DNA from 2 places in the Streptomyces sp. NPDC003691 genome. Region 1 is predicted to be linked to the other one. Evidence: riboswitches for the same ligand, from Rfam matches in the RefSeq annotation. Region 1 holds a riboswitch; the other holds the start of a gene.
The links. Region 1 has a riboswitch for glycine ahead of gcvT (glycine cleavage system aminomethyltransferase GcvT). Riboswitches for the same ligand answer to the same signal wherever they lie in the genome.

Region 1 (9,799 bases):
CGAAGAAGGGCCGTACCGCGGTACGGAGCCAGTCGGCCAGCGGGTCCTCGGTCAGGTCCAGGAAGACCAGGTTCACCGGCCAGCGGACCGCACTGCGGCCCAGGGCGCGGCCGAGGGCGTCGAGGGCGGTCTCCGGGGTTCCGGCGGGGAAGAGCTGGACGCCGACGAAGAGGGCGGGGTCGTCGCCCTCGACGGAGGCCAGCGCCCGGCGCGCGGTGGCCACCACACCGGTCGCCGCGAACTCCGCCGAGGCGGCGGCCAGGAAGTCCACCGGATCGTCCTGCCAGTCGGGTTCGAAGAGCCGGACCCGGCCGCCGGCCGCCGGGCCGTCCAGCGGGGTGTGCCCGGACCGGCACAGCTCGGCGACCGCGGGCGGCGGCAGCGGGATCCCGGCGGTCCCGTCCAGGTTGAGCGCGATGCCCACCTGGGGCGGGAGTCCGCGGGCGAACTCGCGGGCGGGCGCGACGGTGTACGAGACATGGTCGCCGACGCAGGCGCGGTACTGCTCCTCGGAGCTGAACACCGGGACGTACGCCGCCCCGTCGATCTCGACCATCGGCAGGTCGAGCTCGCGGCTGTCGGGCCCGCCCCCGTTGGGCAGGGGTATCCAGACCCGGCTGCGGCCGAGCACCTCGACCAGCCGGGCGCCCGCGGCCGGGTCGCCCACGGCGGCGGCCAGGGTCTGCTCCAGCTCGTTGACCGGCCAGGCCGGGTAGGGGCCGCCGTACGGGGGCGGCTGGGCCCCTCCGTAAGGCTGCGGGTCCAGTTGCTCCGGCACGTTCATCCCTGTTCTCGCCCTCTCCCCCGGCCCGCCGGGTCCCCGCTCGGTGTGCGCGACGACTCTAGTGGTGCCGGGCGGGTCGGGGGCGGGGCCGTCCACGGCCACGGGGCCGGGCACGTACCGGCACTCCCCCGGCCGGCCCGGCGTCCCGGGAACGGAACCGTCACGGCACCGGGCAGCCGGGCCCGCGCCCGGTGCTCCGGCGGCCCGGCGACGACCCGTCCCCCGATCCGGCCGACCGGCCGAACCGCCGAACCTCCGATCCGGTATCCGGCTATCCGGCTATCCGGCTATCCGGCGGTGAAGCCGATCCGGGTGAGCGCGGTCGCGGCGGGGCGGTCCAGCAGGATCACCGAGGCACAGCCCGCCGGAGCCCGGCCCGCCTCGGCATCGGCGATCAGCCGCCCCGCGGCCCGCCGGTGGCGGGCAAAGGCGTATCCGGAGACACCGCGCCCGCGCTCCCGCTGGCCCTGCCGGGCCACCTCCGGCGGGACGTCGAGGAGCATCAGATGGAGCCCGGTGCCTCTGCGGCGGGCCTCACGGGCCAGCCAGCGCCGTACCCACGCCTGGGTGCCGCAGTCATGGACGACGACGCTCCGCCCGGAGCGCAGCGCCCGGCGCAGCCCGGCGTAGTGGGCCAGGCGGACGAAGGGACGGTAGAGGGCGTACGGGAGGAACCGGGGCACCGAGGCGTCCCAGCGGTCACGGGTGTCCTGCGAGTCGATCCCGAGCGCGGCAGCGGGCCCTCCGGAGCCGCCCGCCGCACGGTCGGCCGCGGCGGCTACGGCCCCGGCCCCTCCCTGCACCACAGAACCGGAACCGGAACCGGAACCCGCAGTCGCACCGGCACCGGCGGCGACCGCCCTGCCGATCAGGGTGGACTTTCCGCTGCCGGGCAGCCCGGAGACCACCACGAGATCACCCGCCGCGAAGGTGAGGGCCCGCGGGCCCCGGCCCGAGCGGCCCCGCAGATCTCGCAGTACGGGCGGCGCGTGCGCGCCCACCCGCTCCCGCACAGGTGCGCCCGGCTGGGCGGGCACCCCCGCGGTCGTGGCGTAGGCACCGGAGCGCTGCAACGTCATCACACCCTCCTCCCCCATGTCGGATCAACCACACACATGCCCATGGAGCATCAACGGACCGTAAAGAAATGGTAATGAGATGCAAGCGATTTTTCCGGCATTTCCCATCTTGTTCCTTGGATCCGTCTCACGTTCCTCCTGTCGTGTCGCGTGTTTCTCCCGCCTTCGCCCCGCACAGCGGCGTTTTCCCCGGTAAGAGCAGCCCGACACCCGTCCCGGTTCCCGGTTCCGGAACGGCGCGCCGTACGCCGGTCCGTACGCCGGATCCCGCGCGCCCCGCCGCGCGCCGCTCCCGCCGTGCGGCCATGACCAGGGCACCCGTACCACCGTCCGGCCACCGTCCGGCGACCGGCCCGGCGACCGGCCCGGTACGGAGAACAACCGCTCCGGGGCTCCCGCACTTCCCGTTCTGCGTGCAATGATGTGCGCGCCAACTGCATACCGGCCGTTTGAATCCGCGCGGGAGAGACCCGGAGCACGACTCCGGGCGCCGAAGGAGCAAGTTCCTCCCTTGAATCTCTCAGGCCCCGTACCGCGTGCGATGAGGCAGATCTGAAAAGCGGGCCGCGTCCGTCGGCCCCACCCAAGGTGCAAGTCGCGCCCTTTCCGTCGTACGCCATCCGTACGCCGGGTCGCGACGAACCTCTCAGGTTCCGATGACAGATGGGGAGGAACGTCCTCGTCGTCATGGAATCCGTCATGCCTGGGAGAACCCGTCCATGAGCACTGCCCCCCGCCGTACCGCCCTCGACGCCCTGCACCGCTCGCTCGGCGCGACCATGACCGACTTCGCGGGCTGGGACATGCCGCTGCGGTACGCCAGCGAGCGGGAAGAGCACCAGGCCGTACGGACCCGGGCCGGGCTCTTCGACCTCTCCCACATGGGCGAGATCACGGTCTCGGGCCCGGAGGCGGCGGCGCTGCTGGACCACGCGCTGGTCGGCAACATCGCGTCGATCGGCGCCGGCCGCGCCCGCTACACGATGATCTGCCGCGAGGACGGCGGCATCCTCGACGACCTGATCGTCTACCGCACGGGTGACACCGAGTACCTGGTGGTGGCGAACGCGGGCAACGCGCAGACCGTACTGGACGCGGTGACCGAGCGGGCGGCCGGTTTCGACGCGGAGGTGCGCGACGACCGCGACGCCTACGCCCTGATCGCCGTCCAGGGCCCGGAGGCCCCCGGCATCCTGAAGTCCGTCACCGACGCCGACCTCGACGGTCTGAAGTACTACGCGGGGCTGCCGGGCACGGTCGCCGGGGTGCCCGCGCTGATCGCCCGTACCGGCTACACCGGCGAGGACGGCTTCGAACTCTTCGTGGCGCCCGAGCACGCGGAGGGCCTGTGGCGGGCGCTGACCGAGGCCGGGTCCGGTGTCGGCCTGGTGCCCTGCGGACTGTCCTGCCGGGACACCCTCCGCCTGGAGGCCGGGATGCCGCTCTACGGCAACGAGCTGACCACCGCGCTCACCCCCTTCGACGCCGGGCTCGGCCGGGTGGTCAAGTTCGAGAAGCCGGGCGACTTCGTCGGGCGCACGGCGCTGGAGGCCGCCGCCGGGCGGGCCGCGGAAGCGCCGCCGCGCGTCCTCGTGGGCCTGGTCGCCGAGGGCCGCCGGGTGCCGCGCGCCGGTTACCCGGTGGTGGCCGACGGCACGGTGATCGGCGAGGTCACCTCCGGCGCCCCCTCCCCGACCCTCGGCAAGCCGATCGCCATGGCGTACGTGGACGCGGCGCACGCCGCGCCCGGCACCGCCGGGGTCGGGGTCGACATCCGCGGTACGCACGAGCCCTACGAGGTCGTGGCGCTTCCCTTCTACCGCCGCGCCAAGTAGTCCCCCGCTCCCCCTCGCCCCTCGTTCCTTCCCCTCTCCCCCTCCCTGCTTCCCTTCTCTCCCTCCCTTCCCGCGGGACGTGACCAGACGCACGTCGCCGCGCCCCCGGGTCCGTCCATCCGCACCGTCCGCGTACAGGAGAATTCACCCCATGAGCAACCCCCAGCAGCTTCGCTACAGCAAGGAGCACGAGTGGCTGACGGCCGCCGAGAACGGCGTGTCGACGGTCGGGATCACCGAGTTCGCGGCCAACGCGCTCGGTGACGTCGTGTTCGCGCAGCTTCCCGAAGTGGGCGCCCAGGTCGCCGCGGGCGAGTCCTGCGGCGAGCTGGAGTCCACCAAGTCCGTCAGTGACCTGTACTCCCCCGTGTCGGGCGAGGTCACCGAGATCAACCAGGACGTGATGGACGACCCCTCGCTGGTGAACAGCGCACCCTTCGAGGGCGGCTGGCTGTTCAAGGTGCGTGTGGCGGAGGAGCCGGACGATCTGCTCTCCGCCGACGAGTACGCCGACTTCACCAAGAGCTGACGACAGGGATACCTACCGATATGTCGCTTCTCAACACCTCCCTCCACGAGCTGGACCCGGATGTCGCCGCCGCCGTCGACGCCGAGCTCCACCGCCAGCAGTCCACGCTGGAGATGATCGCCTCCGAGAACTTCGCGCCGGTCGCGGTGATGGAGGCCCAGGGTTCGGTCCTGACCAACAAGTACGCCGAGGGCTACCCCGGCCGCCGCTACTACGGCGGCTGCGAGCACGTCGACGTGATCGAGCAGATCGCCATCGACCGGGTCAAGGAGCTGTTCGGCGCCGAGCACGCCAATGTCCAGCCCCACTCGGGTGCCCAGGCCAACGCGGCCGCGATGTTCGCGCTGCTGAAGCCCGGCGACACGATCATGGGTCTGAACCTCGCGCACGGCGGGCACCTGACCCATGGCATGAAGATCAACTTCTCGGGCAAGCTCTACAACGTGGTCGCCTACCACGTGGACGACGCCACCGGCCAGGTCGACATGGCCGAGGTCGAGCGGCTGGCCAAGGAGTCCCGGCCCAAGCTGATCGTCGCGGGCTGGTCCGCCTACCCGCGGCAGCTCGACTTCGCCGCCTTCCGCCGGATCGCGGACGAGGTGGGCGCGTATCTGATGGTCGACATGGCCCACTTCGCGGGTCTGGTCGCGGCCGGGCTGCACCCGAACCCGGTGCCGCACGCCCATGTCGTGACCACGACCACCCACAAGACCCTGGGCGGCCCGCGCGGCGGTGTGATCCTCTCCACGGCCGAGCTGGCCAAGAAGATCAACTCCGCGGTCTTCCCGGGCCAGCAGGGCGGCCCGCTGGAGCATGTGGTCGCGGCGAAGGCCGTCTCCTTCAAGGTCGCCGCCTCGGAGGAGTTCAAGGACCGCCAGCAGCGCACCCTGGACGGCGCGAAGATCCTGGCCGAGCGCCTGGTGAAGGAGGACGTCACCGAACACGGCGTCTCCGTGCTCTCCGGCGGCACCGACGTGCACCTGGTCCTGGTCGACCTGCGCCACTCCGAGCTGGACGGCCAGCAGGCCGAGGACCGGCTCCACGAGGTCGGCATCACGGTCAACCGGAACGCGATCCCGAACGACCCGCGGCCGCCGATGGTCACCTCGGGCCTGCGGATCGGCACGCCGGCCCTGGCCACCCGGGGCTTCGGGGCGGACGACTTCCGCGAGGTCGCCGACATCATCGCGGAGACGCTGAAGCCCGGCTACGACGCCACGGCCCTGCGCGCCCGGGTGACCGCCCTGGCGGACCGGCACCCGCTCTACCCCGGCCTGTAGTAATCCGCCCCTCTCATACCTATGTATGAGAGAGACGGACATCGGGGGCATCGCGCACACTGAAGGGTGAGCCGGTGCCCCCGCCGCACTCCCGAACCCGACCGTTCCCGTCCCAGAGCCTTACCCCTGCCCCACCCGCACCACCGCAAGCGGCAGACAACGGCGTCTACCCACCACCAGGAGTTACACGTGGCCATCTCGGTCTTCGACCTGTTCTCGATCGGCATCGGCCCGTCCAGCTCGCACACGGTCGGCCCGATGCGGGCGGCGCGGATGTTCGCCCGCCGGCTGAAGAACGACGGCCTGCTCGCCCATACCGCCGCCGTACGCGCGGAGCTGTACGGCTCCCTCGGCGCCACCGGCCACGGCCACGGCACCCCCAAGGCGGTCCTGCTCGGCCTGGAGGGGAACTCCCCGCGCACCGTCGATGTGGAGACCGCCGACGAGCAGGTGGAGCGAATCAGGGAGTCCGGCCGGATAACCCTGGTCGGCGCCCACGAGATCCCCTTCGACTTCGACGAGGACCTCGTCCTGCACCGCCGCAAGGCGCTGCCGTACCACGCCAACGGCATGACGATCCGGGCGTACGACGCCGACGGCGAAACGGTTCTGGAGAAGACGTACTACTCCGTCGGCGGCGGCTTCGTCGTCGACGAGGACGCGGTCGGCGAGGACCGCATCAAGCTCGACGACACCGTGCTGAAGTACCCCTTCCGCACCGGCGACGAACTGCTCCGGCTCACCCAGGAGACGGGCCTGTCCATCTCGTCCCTGATGCTGGAGAACGAGAAGGCCTGGCGCACCGAGGAGGAGATCCGCGGCGGCCTGCTGGAGATCTGGCAGGTCATGCAGGCCTGCGTGGCCCGCGGTCTGGCCCGCGAGGGCATCCTCCCGGGCGGTCTGAAGGTCCGCCGCCGGGCCGCGAAGACCGCCCGCCAGCTGCGCGCCGAGGGCGACCCGGCGGCCCGCGCGATGGAGTGGATCACCCTCTACGCGATGGCGGTGAACGAGGAGAACGCGGCGGGCGGCCGGGTGGTCACCGCCCCCACCAACGGCGCGGCGGGCATCATCCCGGCGGTCCTCCACCACTACATGAACTTCGTCCCGGGCGCCGACGAGGACGGCATCGTCCGCTTCCTGCTGGCCGCGGGCGCGATCGGCATGCTCTTCAAGGAGAACGCCTCCATCTCCGGCGCCGAGGTCGGCTGCCAGGGCGAGGTCGGCTCGGCCTGCTCGATGGCGGCCGGCGCCCTCGCCGAGGTCCTCGGCGGCACCCCCGCCCAGGTCGAGAACGCGGCCGAGATCGGCATGGAACACAACCTCGGCCTGACCTGCGACCCGGTCGGCGGCCTGGTCCAGATCCCGTGCATCGAACGGAACGGCATGGCGGCCGTCAAGGCGGTCACCGCGGCCAAGATGGCCATGCGCGGCGACGGCAGCCACCTGGTCTCCCTCGACAAGGTCATCAAGACCATGAAGGAGACCGGCGCGGACATGTCGGTGAAGTACAAGGAGACGGCGCGGGGCGGGCTCGCGGTGAACATCATCGAGTGCTGAGCCGTTCCGCCGGGCAGTCCCTGACCTGAACGTCTTCCGCGCCGCGAGCCGTACCGGCTGTACGGGAACGCGGCGGATCCGTCATGAAGGGACGTACCGCACCATGATCCTGGTCCTGTGGGACATCGACCGGACCCTTCTCTACGTCGGCGACATCGACCGGCTGGTCTACCGCACCGTCTTCGAGCGGGTGGTCGGCCGCGCCCCGGAGCGGCTTCCGGCGAAGGGGACGGGTGTCACCATGCCGGTGGCGGTGAAGGAACTCCTCACCGTGAACGGTGTCCCCGGAGAGCAGGTGGACGCCTTCGCCCGGCGGATCATCGGTCTGATGCCCGGGGAGTTGGAGCGGCACCGGGAAAGGATGCCGACGGACGGGCTGCTGCTCCCCGGCGCGGTCGAGTCACTCTCTGCCGTGCGAAAGTCGCCCCGTCTTCTGCCGTCCGTCGTCACCGGAAATCTTCGGGCGAGCGCGGAAATCAAGCTCTCGGCGTTCGGTCTGATCGGCCTGGTCGATCCGGCGGTCGGCGGGTACGCGTCGGACGATCCGCACCGCCCAGCCCTGGTGGGCGTTGCTCAGCGGCGCGCCGGGGCCGGGTACGGCCACAGCTTCGGCCGGAGCAACACCGTCATCGTCGGGGACTCGCTGGAGGACGTCCGTACGGGACGCGAAGGCGGAGCCCGGGTGATCGGCGTGGCCTCCGGGACCACCTCGGCAGCCGACCTGGCCGACGCGGGCGCGGACCATGTGATCCGCGACCTGACCGACCCTTCGCGGCTGCTGCGGCTCATCGGAACCGAGGCCGTGTAGGGGGACGCCAATGCGCCCCGCGGTCGCGGGCCGTGCCGTGCCGTCCTCAGGACGTACGGTCCGGGCGGGCGTCGTCCAGCAGCTCCGTGAGGAGGTGTCGCACCCGGCGCTCGATCTCGTCGCGGATGGGGCGGACGGCTTCCAGGCCCTGGCCCGCGGGGTCGTCGAGGGTCCAGTCGAGGTAGCGCTTGCCGGGGAAAACGGGGCAGGTGTCGCCGCAGCCCATGTCGCACCCCGGCCGCCACCGCTCCGGCCGGCGGCCGCGGCACCGCGGCCGGGGGCTGCGGCTCGTGATCCGCGGCAACCTGGAGACGGCTGTCGGCCGGGGCGCGCGGCAGACGGTTCCGGCTAGAGCACGACGGCGCCCAGGGCCAGGACGAAGGCGAGGGCGGTGAGGCCCTGGACCAGGGTGGCGGCGGTCTGGGCGCGGTAGGCGGTCTTCACATCCATGCCGGAGAACTGGGAGACGACCCAGAAGTACGAGTCGTTGACATGGCTGACCACCATGGCACCCGCGCCGATCGCGAGGACCGCCATGACCTGGCCGATGGGTATGGAGCCGAGCATTCCGTCGAGCCCCAGGGCGGGCAGCAGCGGCTGGGCCAGGGTCGAGGTGATGATCAGGGCGGCGGTGCTGCTGCCCTGGGCGGTCTTGAGGAGCGCGGCGAGGCCGAAGAGGACCAGGAGCGCGGTAACACCGCTGACCGATGAGCCGTCGCCGATGAGCGAGGCGATGTAGTCGGCGATCGGGGTGCCCTTGATGACGGCGCCGAACGCGCCGCCGGCGCCGGTGATGACGAGGATCGGCGCGGCGTCCACGAGCCCCTCGGCGACCCAGGTCGTCAGGGCCTTGGCGTCACGCCGGGGCGGCAGCAGGGCCAGGGCCAGCAGTACGCCGATGAGCAGGGCGTTCACCGGGTTGCCGAGGTCCGTGAGGAAGGCCCCGAAGGCACCGCCGACCAGGGTGCCGCCGTCGGCGGGGAAGGCGGCGACGGAGCCGACGGCCATCAGCGCGATCGGTACGACGATGGGGGCCAGGGCGCTGCTCATGGACGGCAGCCGGTCGAACTGGGCCTTGTACTCCTCGAAGGTCTGCCGGGCGTCGGGGAGCTTGCTCTCCAGGTCGCCGGTGCGGCGCAGGGCCCAGACCAGGCCCGCCGCCGCGGCCACCAGGGAGACGGGGATGCTGAAGAGGATGACCCAGATCAGCCCGTCGGAGCCGATGCCGACGTTGCCCGCGGCGGCGATCGGGCCGGGTGTCGGCGGGACGAAGGTGTGGGACGCGTACAGACCGGTGGCGAGCGCGGTGCCCAGTACGACGGGGTTCTTGCCGGTCTTGCGGGCGATGGAGCGCTGGAGCGGGGAGAGCACGACATAGCCGGAGTCGCAGAAGACCGGCACCGAGACGACCCAGCCCATCAGCGACATCGCGAGGGCCGGATGGCGTTTGCCGACGACCTTGAGGACCCCTTCGGCGAGGGTGACCGCCGCCCCGGTGCGTTCCAGCACCTTGCCGATGATGGTGCCGAAGAGGATCACGAGCCCGATGCTCGCGAGGATGGAACCGAAGCCCTCGGCGATGGTTCCGGCGAGATTGTCGACGAACTTCCGCTCGGCGCCGGTGGCGACGCCGACTCCCATGGCCAGCAGCCCGAAGGCGTAGGTGGCCAGCACGATGGCGAGGAACGGGTGCAGACGGAAACGTCCGCACAGAAGGATGATCAGGCCGATGCTCGCCGCCAGGGCGGCGAGGAGTGCGGGACCGGCGGTGCTCATGGAACTCCTACCAGGGACGGGACGGGGGTGCGGGGGCGGGGGCGGATGCGGGGACAGCGGACTGCTGACTGGCGGCTGACGGCTGACGGCTGACGGCTGACGGCTGACGGCTGACGGTCCCGACTGCCGACTGCCGGGACCGTCAGCGGGC
Region 2 (9,799 bases), on a different contig from region 1:
AGTACGGGTACCAGCGCGGTCGCGATGCCGAAGAGCTGCCAGGCGAGGTCGAGCCACGGCCGCCCGGGGGCGTACGAGCCGTTCAGGGTGGCCGCCTGGTCCTTCAGACCGCCGGGCCTGGTCAGCGCCCCGACAAAGCTGATCAGCGACGACAGCGCGCTGGCCCCCAGCGAGAGGGCGAGGACCAGCAGCAGCTCGGAGCGCAGGGTCCGGCGCGGTATTCCGTCCGCCAGGAGCCCGTCCCCCGTACCCCCGGGGGGCAGGGAGCCGGCCACCCTTCCCGCTTCCGTCCGCACCGTCGCCTCCCGTGGGCCGCCTGCCGCGTGTCGTTCCGGCTCATCCCATCACAGGCGGCGGCCGGTGCGGACCGCGGCACCGGCCGGCGCCCCCGCTCAGCCGCCGGGGCCGGGGAAGCCGACGGGCCAGGTGTGGACGGGGTCCCCGCGGTGCATCAGCTCGCAGTAGCGCCGGGTGGTGGCGGCGAGGGCCGCGTCCCGCTCCAGCCCGGCCTCCCGGGCCCGGTGGAAGGTCTCCGCCTGCCAGGACGCCCCGTTCATCCGCCGTTTGCAGCGCTCCTCGATCACCCCCAGGTAGTGGTCCCGGTCGGCGGGCTCCACGTTCCAGGCGTCGAGACCGGCCGCGGCGAGCGGCAGCAGTTCGTCCCGGACCAGGTCGACCACGGGAACGGTCACCAGCCCGCCGTTCCGTCCGGGACGCGGCCAGCGCAGTCCCGCCTCGATGCCGTCGCGGCACGCGGTGTCGAAATTCTCCGCCGCCGCCTCGAACGGCAGTCTGCTCCAGACCGGCCGCGGTTCCTCCGCCAGGGCGCGCACCAGCCCGTAGTAGAAGGCGGCGTTGGCGACCACGTCGGTGACGGTCGGGCCGGCGGGCAGTACCCGGTTCTCGACCCGCAGATGGGGAACTCCCCCGGCAACCCCGTACACCGGCCGGTTCCAGCGGTACACCGTGCCGTTGTGCAGGACGAGTTCGTGCAGCGAGGGCACGCCGCCCTCGTCGACGACCCGCAGCGGGTCCTCCTCCTCGTCGCAGATCGGCAGCAGCGCCGGGAAGAACCGCAGGTTCTCCTCGAAGAGGTCGTACGCCGAGGAGATCCAGCGCTCTCCGAACCAGGTGCGCGGCCTGACACCCTGTGCCTGCAACTCCGGCGGACGGGTGTCGGTGGCCTGCTGGAACAGCGGTGGCCGGGACTCCCGCCACAGCTCCTTGCCGAACAGGAAGGGAGCGTTGGCACCCACCGCGACCTGCACGGACGCCACCGCCTGGGCGGCGTTCCAGACATCCGCGAACCGGCCGGGCGTGACCTGGAGGTGGAGCTGTACGGAGGTGCACGCGGCCTCGGGCGCGATCGAAGCCGACGAGCAGTGCAGTTTCTCCACCCCCTCGATGTCGAGGACGAACTCCTCGCCCCGGGCGGCCGTGATCTGCTGGTTGAGAAGGGTGTAGCGGTGGTCGTCCGAAAGGTTCCCGCTGACCAGATCGGCCTGTTCGAGGGTCGGCAGAATACCGATCATCACGATTCCGGCGCCGACCTCGTTCGCCTTGCGGTGGGCATATCCAAGACCGGCCCGCAGCTCTTCGGCCAGTTGGTCGAGAACACGCCCGCCGAGCCGGTGCGGAACGATGTTCACCTCCAGGTTGAACATTCCCAGTTCGGTCTGGAAATCATGACTGGCGATACGTTCCAGAACTTCCGCATTCATCATCCGCGGCTGTCCGTCCGCACCCACCAGATTCAGCTCGATCTCCAGCCCCATGAGATTTCTGGGCCGGTCGAACCGCTGCTCGGCCAGCAACCGCCCCAGCGCCGCGAGGCACTGCTGGAGCTTCCGCCGGTACCGCTGGCGATCGGACAGCCCGAAACCTTCTGTCGCGACCTTGTCCCCCATCGAAGTGTCCTTCCTCGGGTGGATGCCACGGAGCGCCGGCCTCCGCCGGGAGCGGCGGCTCGGCGAACTCCGGGACGAATAATGCCCAGACTGGTTGATCCATAACGCGGCGGGGGCGGCCGGGGGCCGCTAGTGTGGCCTCCGTCACCGGACGCTTCACACGGTCGGCCCCGGGAACGGCCGGACGGCAACCCGGTGCAACAGGCACCTAAAACCTGCCGGGCGTCTGGTGAAAAATGCCGACAGGTTTCGGCCTACCACCCCGGGGGCAAAACAACTGGCCGTCGGCCGGGCCTCGCCGGAAATCCGGCGCAACCTCCCGCCGAATAAGACCTGAACCCGCCTTGCCCGGATTCACGGGACGCGCTAGCGGAATCACTGTACGAACATGAGTGTTATAAACTCTGCAAACGGGCGGCGAGTTGGCCCGGCGGTCTCCCCGGTCCCCCGGAACCGCCGGGCGCCGCGAACCGACAGTGCCGTCGGAGCCGACGGCACCGGCACCACTGACAGACCGACAGCACCGTCGGCGCGCCGCCCCGGTTCACCGTGTCTCCCGAGCGAGAGGCGACCCACCATGCCGCTGCATGTCCTCCCGGCCCCCGCGCCTGCCCTCCGCAGCGTTCTCGCGGCACTCAGTTCCCCATCAGCCGCCCTTGAGGACCGTCCCCCGGCACTCAGGTCCGTTCAGGGACCCCTGAGCCCCGAGTCACCGCTCCCCCTCCATGTCCTCGACCCGGTGGAGCCGGGCGGGCCGGAACCGGACGGTTCCGGCACCCGCACCCGGCTCACCGGCTGGCGTTTCCTGCTGCGCGGCGACGGCGTCGCGGTCGCGGCGGCGGACACGGTGCTCACCCCGGACGGCTGGACGTTCTCGCACTTCTTCAGAGGGCCGTACCTCGGCTCCACCGAACTCGCCCTGCGCCGGGCCGAGTCCTCGCCGGGCGCCTTCCAGCCCCGGCTGCTCTCCGTCCCCGCGCTCTACATGCTGACGCTCTGGCTGCACTCCGACCCGGCGGCGGACGCGTCCGCCGCCGCCCTGGCCCCCGCCGATCTCCTGGTGCCCCTGGCGCCCGCTCCCCCCGGGATCGCCGCCCACCGGCCCTACCGGGCGGGCGAACTCCTCCCGGTGATGACCCTGCGACTGTCCCCGGCGCCGCTGCTCGGCTCACCGGCCTGACCCCTTCCGCCACTCCTCCCGCCGGACCCGGCCGCCCCGGTGTCCCGGCGGCAGCGCGCCCCGTGACCGGACGGTCACGGGGCGCGCTGTCATCCGTCCTGGTCATAACGGTCTAGTCAGCTCGGGCCACTGATGAACCACCCGAAAGGACAGTGTGGTTGAGCTGAACCATCCGGGTGGGTGATACGTCTTTCACCGCACAGACGAGCTGTCGGGAAATCCCTGCGGATCGACGCCCGTCGGGCAACACTGGGATCGGACCGAGAGATACGGGGGGCGGCCATGAACACTTCATCGAGCCGCGGGACACTGATCACACCACAGCGAAAGAACCTGCCCATGTGCCAGCACCAGCCTTCGTGCCCGACATCAGACTCAGCCGACCGGGACGCCGCCCGTCTGGTGGCTCACCACCCGGAGCAGGGCTGGAGCCTGCTGTGCAACGGCGTTCTCCTCTTCGAGGACACGGGCGAGCTGCTGCCGGACGGCAAGATCATCGCGCCGCACCGCCCGCTGGCCGGGGCACACGCGGCCTAAGGCTTTCCTCTCGGGGAGAACAGCCCTGCACGGCCGGAGAACGACCAGGGGCCGGACGGTGTGCTTCCGCACGCTCCGTACCGGCCCCGTGGCATCGGCCGCGGCCCTCCGTCAGCCGTCGTAGGCGTCCAGCGGCGGGCAGGAGCAGACCAGGTTCCGGTCGCCGAAGGCACCGTCGATACGCCGGACCGGAGGCCAGTACTTGTCGGCGGCGCTCACTCCGGGCGGGAAGACCGCCTCGTCACGGCTGTACGCGTGCTCCCACTCGCCGCCCAGCGCGGCCGCGGTGTGCGGCGCGTTGCGCAGCGGGTTGTCCTCGGCGGGCCAGACACCCGAAGCGACCTTCTCGATCTCGCCGCGGATCGCGATCATCGCCTCGCAGAAGCGGTCGACCTCGGCCAGGTTCTCGCTCTCGGTCGGTTCGATCATCAGCGTCCCGGCGACCGGGAACGACATCGTCGGCGAGTGGAAGCCGTAGTCGATCAGCCGCTTGGCGATGTCGTCGACGCTGACGCCGGTCGCCTTGGTCAGCGGGCGCAGGTCGATGATGCACTCGTGGGCGACCAGTCCGCCCGGGCCGGTGTAGAGCACCGGGTAGTGCGGTTCGAGCCGCTTGGCGATGTAGTTGGCGGCCAGTACGGCGACCTGGGTGGCCCGCTTGAGCCCCTCGCCGCCCATCAGCCGGACGTACGCCCAGGAGATGGGCAGGATGCCGGCCGAGCCCCAGGGGGCCGCCGAGACCGGCCCCACGCCGGTCGCCGGGCCCGCCTCGGGCTGGAGCGGGTGGTTGGGGAGATACGGGGCGAGGTGCGCCCGTACGGCCACCGGGCCGACGCCGGGACCGCCGCCGCCGTGCGGGATGCAGAAGGTCTTGTGCAGGTTCAGATGGGATACGTCGCCACCGAACTCGCCCGGCTTCGCCAGTCCCACCAGCGCGTTCAGATTGGCGCCGTCCACGTACACCTGGCCGCCGGCCTCGTGGACCCGGGCGCAGATATCGGCGACGTGCTCCTCGAACACTCCGTGCGTGGACGGGTAGGTGATCATCAGTACGGAGAGCTGGTCCCGGTACTGCTCGATCTTGGCCCGCAGGTCGTCGGCGTCGATCTCGCCGTCGTCGGCGGTCTTCACCACGACGACCTTCATACCTGCCATCACCGCGCTCGCGGCATTGGTGCCGTGTGCCGAGGAGGGGATGAGGCAGACCGTGCGGCCGGTGTCGCCGTTGGCCCGGTGGTAGGCACGGACGGCGAGCAGTCCGGCCAACTCGCCCTGGGATCCGGCGTTGGGCTGGATGGAGACCTTGTCGTAGCCGGTGACCTCGGCCAGCCGCTCCTCCAGCTCCCGGATCAGGGTGAGGTATCCGGCGGCCTGGTCGGCCGGGGCGAAGGGGTGGATCCGGCCGAACTCGGGCCAGGTGACCGGCTCCATCTCGGTGGTCGCGTTCAGCTTCATGGTGCAGGAGCCGAGCGGGATCATGCCGCGGTCCAGCGCGTAGTCGCGGTCCGCGAGCCGGCGCAGATAGCGCAGCATGGCGGTCTCGGAACGGTGCTGGTGGAAGACCGGGTGGGTCAGGTAGTCGTCGGTGCGCACCAGGGCGGCGGGCAGCGCGTCCGCGCCGTCCTCGTCGAGGGCGTCGATGTCCGCCTCGATACCGAAGGCGGCCCAGACCGCGGTGACCGCGGCCCGGTCGGTGGTCTCGTCGCAGGCGACGGAGACATGGTCCTCGTCCACGAGACGGAGGTTGACCCCGCCCGCGCGGGCGGCGGCGGCCACCTCGGCGGCGCGCCCGGGTACCCGTACCGTGACGGTGTCGAAGTAGGCACCGTGGACGACCTCGGCACCGCCCGCCGCCAGACCGGCGGCGAGCACGGTGGCGTAGCGGTGGGTGCGCCGGGCGATGGACCGCAGTCCGTCGGGGCCGTGGTAGACCGCGTACATGCCCGCCATCACAGCCAGCAGCACCTGGGCCGTACAGATGTTGCTGGTCGCCTTCTCCCGGCGGATGTGCTGCTCACGGGTCTGGAGCGCGAGGCGGTAGGCCTTGTTGCCGTCCGCGTCGACGGAGACTCCGACGAGCCGGCCGGGCAGGCTGCGGGCGAACCGGTCACGGACGGCCATGAAGCCCGCGTGGGGGCCGCCGAAGCCCATCGGGACGCCGAACCGCTGGGTGGTGCCCACGGCGATGTCCGCGCCCAGCTCCCCGGGGGAGGTGAGCAGGGTGAGGGCGAGAAGATCGGCGGCGACGGTGACGACGGCGCCCAGGTCCTGCGCCTGCTCGATCACCGGCCGCAGATCACGGACGGCACCGGAGGCACCCGGGTACTGGAGCAGTACGCCGAAGACACCGCGCTCCGCGATCTCCGCCGGGATCCCGTCGCTCAGATCGGCGGTGACCACCTCGACGCCGGTCGGCTCGGCCCGGGTCTCGATGACCGCGATCGTCTGGGGGAGCACATCGGCGTCGATCAGGAAGACGCCGTCCTTGACCTTGCCGACCCGGCGGGAGAGCGCCATCGCCTCCGCGGCGGCGGTGCCCTCGTCCAGGAGGGAGGCACCGGAGGTGGGCAGACCGGTGAGGTCGGCGACCATCGTCTGGAAGTTCAGCAGCGCTTCGAGACGGCCCTGGGAGATCTCCGGCTGGTACGGCGTGTACGCGGTGTACCAGGAGGGGTTCTCCATGACGTTGCGCAGGACGACCGGCGGGGTGAAGGTCCCGTAGTAGCCGAGGCCGATCATCGACGTCAGTACGGTGTTCCGGTCGGCGAGGGAGCGCAGCTCCGCGATGACCTCGGGCTCGGTGCGGGCGTCCGGCAGCCCCAGCGCCCCGGCGCTCTTGATCACATCGGGCACGGCGGCGGCGGTCAGCTCGTCCAGCGAGCCGTAGCCGACCTGAGCCAGCATCTTGGCCTGGGCCTCGGCGTCGGGCCCTATGTGGCGCTGCTCGAAGGGCGTTCCCCGCTCCAGGCTCCGGAGGGGAATGCGGTTGGCGGTCATACAGGCGGCCTCCTGGTCTGCTACGACCCGGTGAGGGGCACCCCGGCGGATGCCCGGGACGGCCTCCCCCTCTGTCATCTCAACCTGAGAGCTTCACCGGTCCGCCCGTGGCGGGGGCGCGCCGGCTTTCACCGTCGGTGAGAGCGGCTGCCGCACGGCACCCGCTCCACTTTCCAGAGTGACCTCGTCCGCGCGGTACGGGTGCCTGAGAGATTCCGGGGAGGATTTGCTCCTTCGGCGCCACCGTCGTCCTGCCGGTGGACTCTCCCGCGCGGGGTCAACAGCCGCTGCCAGCCTACCAGCGCACTCCTGGACCGGAGTGGCCTGAGATCGCTCAAGTGGCCGACGTCCGTGTTGTGCACTTTCGTGGTTTTTGAACGAGTCGGGAACGGCAGTTGCGACCTGTAGGAGGGACCGTGCAGACCGATATCGATCCGCGCAGCCTGATCGGCCGCAAGGCTTACGACCGCGACGGCGTGAAGATAGGAACCGTCGACGAGGTGTATCTGGACGATGCCACGGGGTCACCCGAATGGGCTGCCGTCCGCACCGGACTCTTCAGCCGGGACGCCTTCGTCCCCCTGGAGCCGAGCACGATGGTCGACGACACCCTGCGTGTCCCCTACGAGCGCACCCTGATCAGGGGCGCGCCGGGCTTCGGCGCGGGCCGCCACCTCTCCCCCGAGCAGGAACTGCAGCTCTACCGGCACTACGGGATCGAGCTGTCCGCCCCGCCCGACCCGGCCGCGCCGGACCGTTCCTTCGGCTCGGTGGCCGGCGAGCCGGAGACGGGCTGACCGGCCGGTGACAGTGACGCCACCAGCGGCAGCGGATCGGCCGGGGAGAGCAGCGGATCGTCCACCCGGAAGGTGCGCACCCGCCCCACCTCGCCGCCGGGGACCTCGAACCGGACGGTGACCCGCCCGAGGCCGCTGCCCTGGACCCAGCCCGGCCCGTACTCCTCGTGGCGGACGTCCTGCCCGGGTGACCACTGCCGTACGGCAGGCCCCGGCGGCCCGTCCGCGGCGGGTCCGGACGGCGGGGCGGCCCCGGGCCCTCCGGCCGCTCCGGCCGCCGGTCCGGTACCGCCTCCGGCAGTGGCCTCCGGACCGGGTGCCCAGGCCGCCGGCAGTCCGGCGGCCTGGGCGAAGAGGTCCTCCTGGGTCCAGTCGGCGAGCCCCGACACCCCGACGCCCAGCAGCCGCACTCCCCCGGTGGTGTCCACGCCGTCCAGCAGCCGCGCGGCGGCCTCCCGGACCACGACGGGGTCGTCGGTGGGCCCGCGCAGGGTCTCGGAGCGGGTCAGGGTGGAGAAGTCGTACCGCCGCACCTTCAGCACGATCGTCCGGCCCGAGTGGCCGGAGTCCCGCAGCCGCCGGACGCACCGGTCGGCCAGCCGTTCGACCTCGAGACCGATCCGCAGCCGGTCGTGGAGGTCCAGATCGAAGGTGTCCTCCACGGAGACCGACTTCATGTCCCGCTCGGCCACCACGGGCCGGTCGTCGTGCCCGAGGGCCATCCGGTGCAGCGAGGCGCCCATGGCCCGGCCCAGCAGCCGTACCAGCTCGTCCTCCCCGGCCTCCACCAGCTCGGCGCAGGTGGTGATCCCGGCGCGCCGCAGATGCTCCCCGGTGGCCGGTCCGACGCCGGGGATCGTCCGCACCGACAGGGGCCCGAGCAGCGCCCGCTCCGTCCCGGGCTCGATCAGCACCAGCCCGTCCGGTTTGGCCTGCTCCGAGGCGATCTTGGCTATCATCTTCGACCCCGCCAGCCCGACCGAGCCGGTCAGCCCGGTCACCGCGGCGATATCGGCCCGCAGCCGCTCCCCGACCGCCCGGGCCGACCCGGCGTCCCCGGCCGCGCCGCTCGCCTCCAGATCGACGAAGGCTTCGTCCAGACTCAGCGGTTCCACCAGCGGTGACAGCTCTCCGAGCAGCCGCATCACCTGTTCGCTGATCGACCGGTAGAAGGCGAAGCGGGGCACCAGATACGCGGCGTTCGGGGCGAGCCGCCGGGCCTGGGCCATCGGCATGGCCGAGTGCACCCCGAAGCGCCGGGCCTCGTAGGAAGCGGTGGCCACCACTCCGCGCGGGCCGAGCCCGCCGACGACCACCGGCTTTCCGCGCACGCTGGGCTTCGCCGCCTGTTCGGCGGCGGCGAAGAAGGCATCCATGTCCAGATGCAGGATCGTCGGCGCGGATCTCACAGCTCCGATGCTGCCCTACGCCACTGACATCTCCCCCGCGGACCCGGCCGGACCCACCCGCCGGACCGCCCGGTCAGACCGCCCGGTCGCGGCGCCGCCGGGCCAGTTCGTCGGCCGGATTGTGGCCGATCAGCGTCTCACCGGTGTCCACGCGTTCGCCGTGCAGTTCGGAGAGAGCGGCCTCGACGTCCCGCCAGACCACCCCGACGGCGATCCCGAAGACCCCCTGGCCGCCCTGGAGCAGATCCACGACCTCGTCGGGCGACGAGCACTCGTAGACCGTCGCCCCGTCGCTCATCAGCGTCATCCGCTCCAGATCGGCCAGCTCGCGGCCGCGCAGATGCCGGACGGCGGCCCGGATGTTCTGGAGGGCGACCCCGGTGTCCAGGAACCGTTTGACGATCTTGAGGACGACGACATCGCGAAAGCTGTAGAGCCGCTGCGTCCCCGATCCGTGCGCGGGACGGACACTCGGCTCGACCAGCCCCGTACGCGCCCAGTAGTCGAGCTGGCGGTAGGTGATGCCGGCCGCCGCACAGGCCGTCGGCCCCCGGTATCCGACCTTCTCCTCGGGCGCCGGCTCTCCGGCCACACCTGTCACGCCCCCGCCCCCATGGAGCGGATACGGTCCACTCTCCACCGGACTCCGTCCGGGAGCGCCCCCGACCGCACCGTCGCCGCTGCTTCTCACGCCGACCCTCCGTCCTCGACCTGCCAACTCGACGGTAGGCAGTCACCAGGGGTGCGTCAACGATCGCCACACTCGGCACGCCGAGTGATAATCACCCTGAGAGTGGTTTCCCGTGCCCCTGTCCGGGGTAAGGCTAGCCGAATGGGCGGAAACCGCCTGCTCCGACGGTCACTGGCTGTTGGTCCCGAAGTCCTCCGGGGAGATCTGGTCGAGGAACTCGCGGAACTTCTCCACCTCGTCCTCCTGCTCGTCCGGAATGGCGATCCCCGCATCGTCGAGGA

Region 2: linked by a shared signal. The riboswitch ahead of gcvP (aminomethyl-transferring glycine dehydrogenase) and the one ahead of gcvT (glycine cleavage system aminomethyltransferase GcvT) in region 1 are both predicted to bind glycine.

What each region holds. Positions count from the first base shown of each region.
Region 1 covers NZ_JBSFNQ010000031.1:23,139-32,937, reverse strand. The annotation lists gene ACWDR0_RS16935 (enhanced serine sensitivity protein SseB) at 1-784, opposite strand, end outside; gene ACWDR0_RS16930 (AAA family ATPase) at 1,072-1,863, opposite strand; glycine riboswitch at 2,314-2,408, shown strand; gene gcvT (glycine cleavage system aminomethyltransferase GcvT) at 2,583-3,698, shown strand; gene gcvH (glycine cleavage system protein GcvH) at 3,850-4,227, shown strand; gene glyA (serine hydroxymethyltransferase) at 4,248-5,507, shown strand; gene ACWDR0_RS16910 (L-serine ammonia-lyase) at 5,697-7,064, shown strand; gene ACWDR0_RS16905 (HAD family hydrolase) at 7,168-7,872, shown strand; partial or broken gene ACWDR0_RS16900 (phosphotyrosine protein phosphatase) at 7,919-8,098, opposite strand; gene ACWDR0_RS16895 (GntP family permease) at 8,221-9,648, opposite strand; gene ACWDR0_RS16890 (glycerate kinase) at 9,791-9,799, opposite strand, start outside.
Region 2 covers NZ_JBSFNQ010000047.1:7,974-17,772, reverse strand. The annotation lists gene ACWDR0_RS21835 (CPBP family intramembrane glutamic endopeptidase) at 1-263, opposite strand, end outside; gene ACWDR0_RS21830 (glutamate--cysteine ligase) at 393-1,907, opposite strand; gene ACWDR0_RS21825 (hypothetical protein) at 2,485-3,087, shown strand; gene ACWDR0_RS21820 (DUF5999 family protein) at 3,427-3,624, shown strand; gene gcvP (aminomethyl-transferring glycine dehydrogenase) at 3,736-6,621, opposite strand; glycine riboswitch at 6,805-6,901, opposite strand; gene ACWDR0_RS21810 (PRC-barrel domain-containing protein) at 7,038-7,418, shown strand; gene ACWDR0_RS21805 (DNA polymerase IV) at 7,331-8,827, opposite strand; gene ACWDR0_RS21800 (MerR family transcriptional regulator) at 8,901-9,518, opposite strand; gene ACWDR0_RS21795 (bifunctional nuclease family protein) at 9,687-9,799, opposite strand, start outside.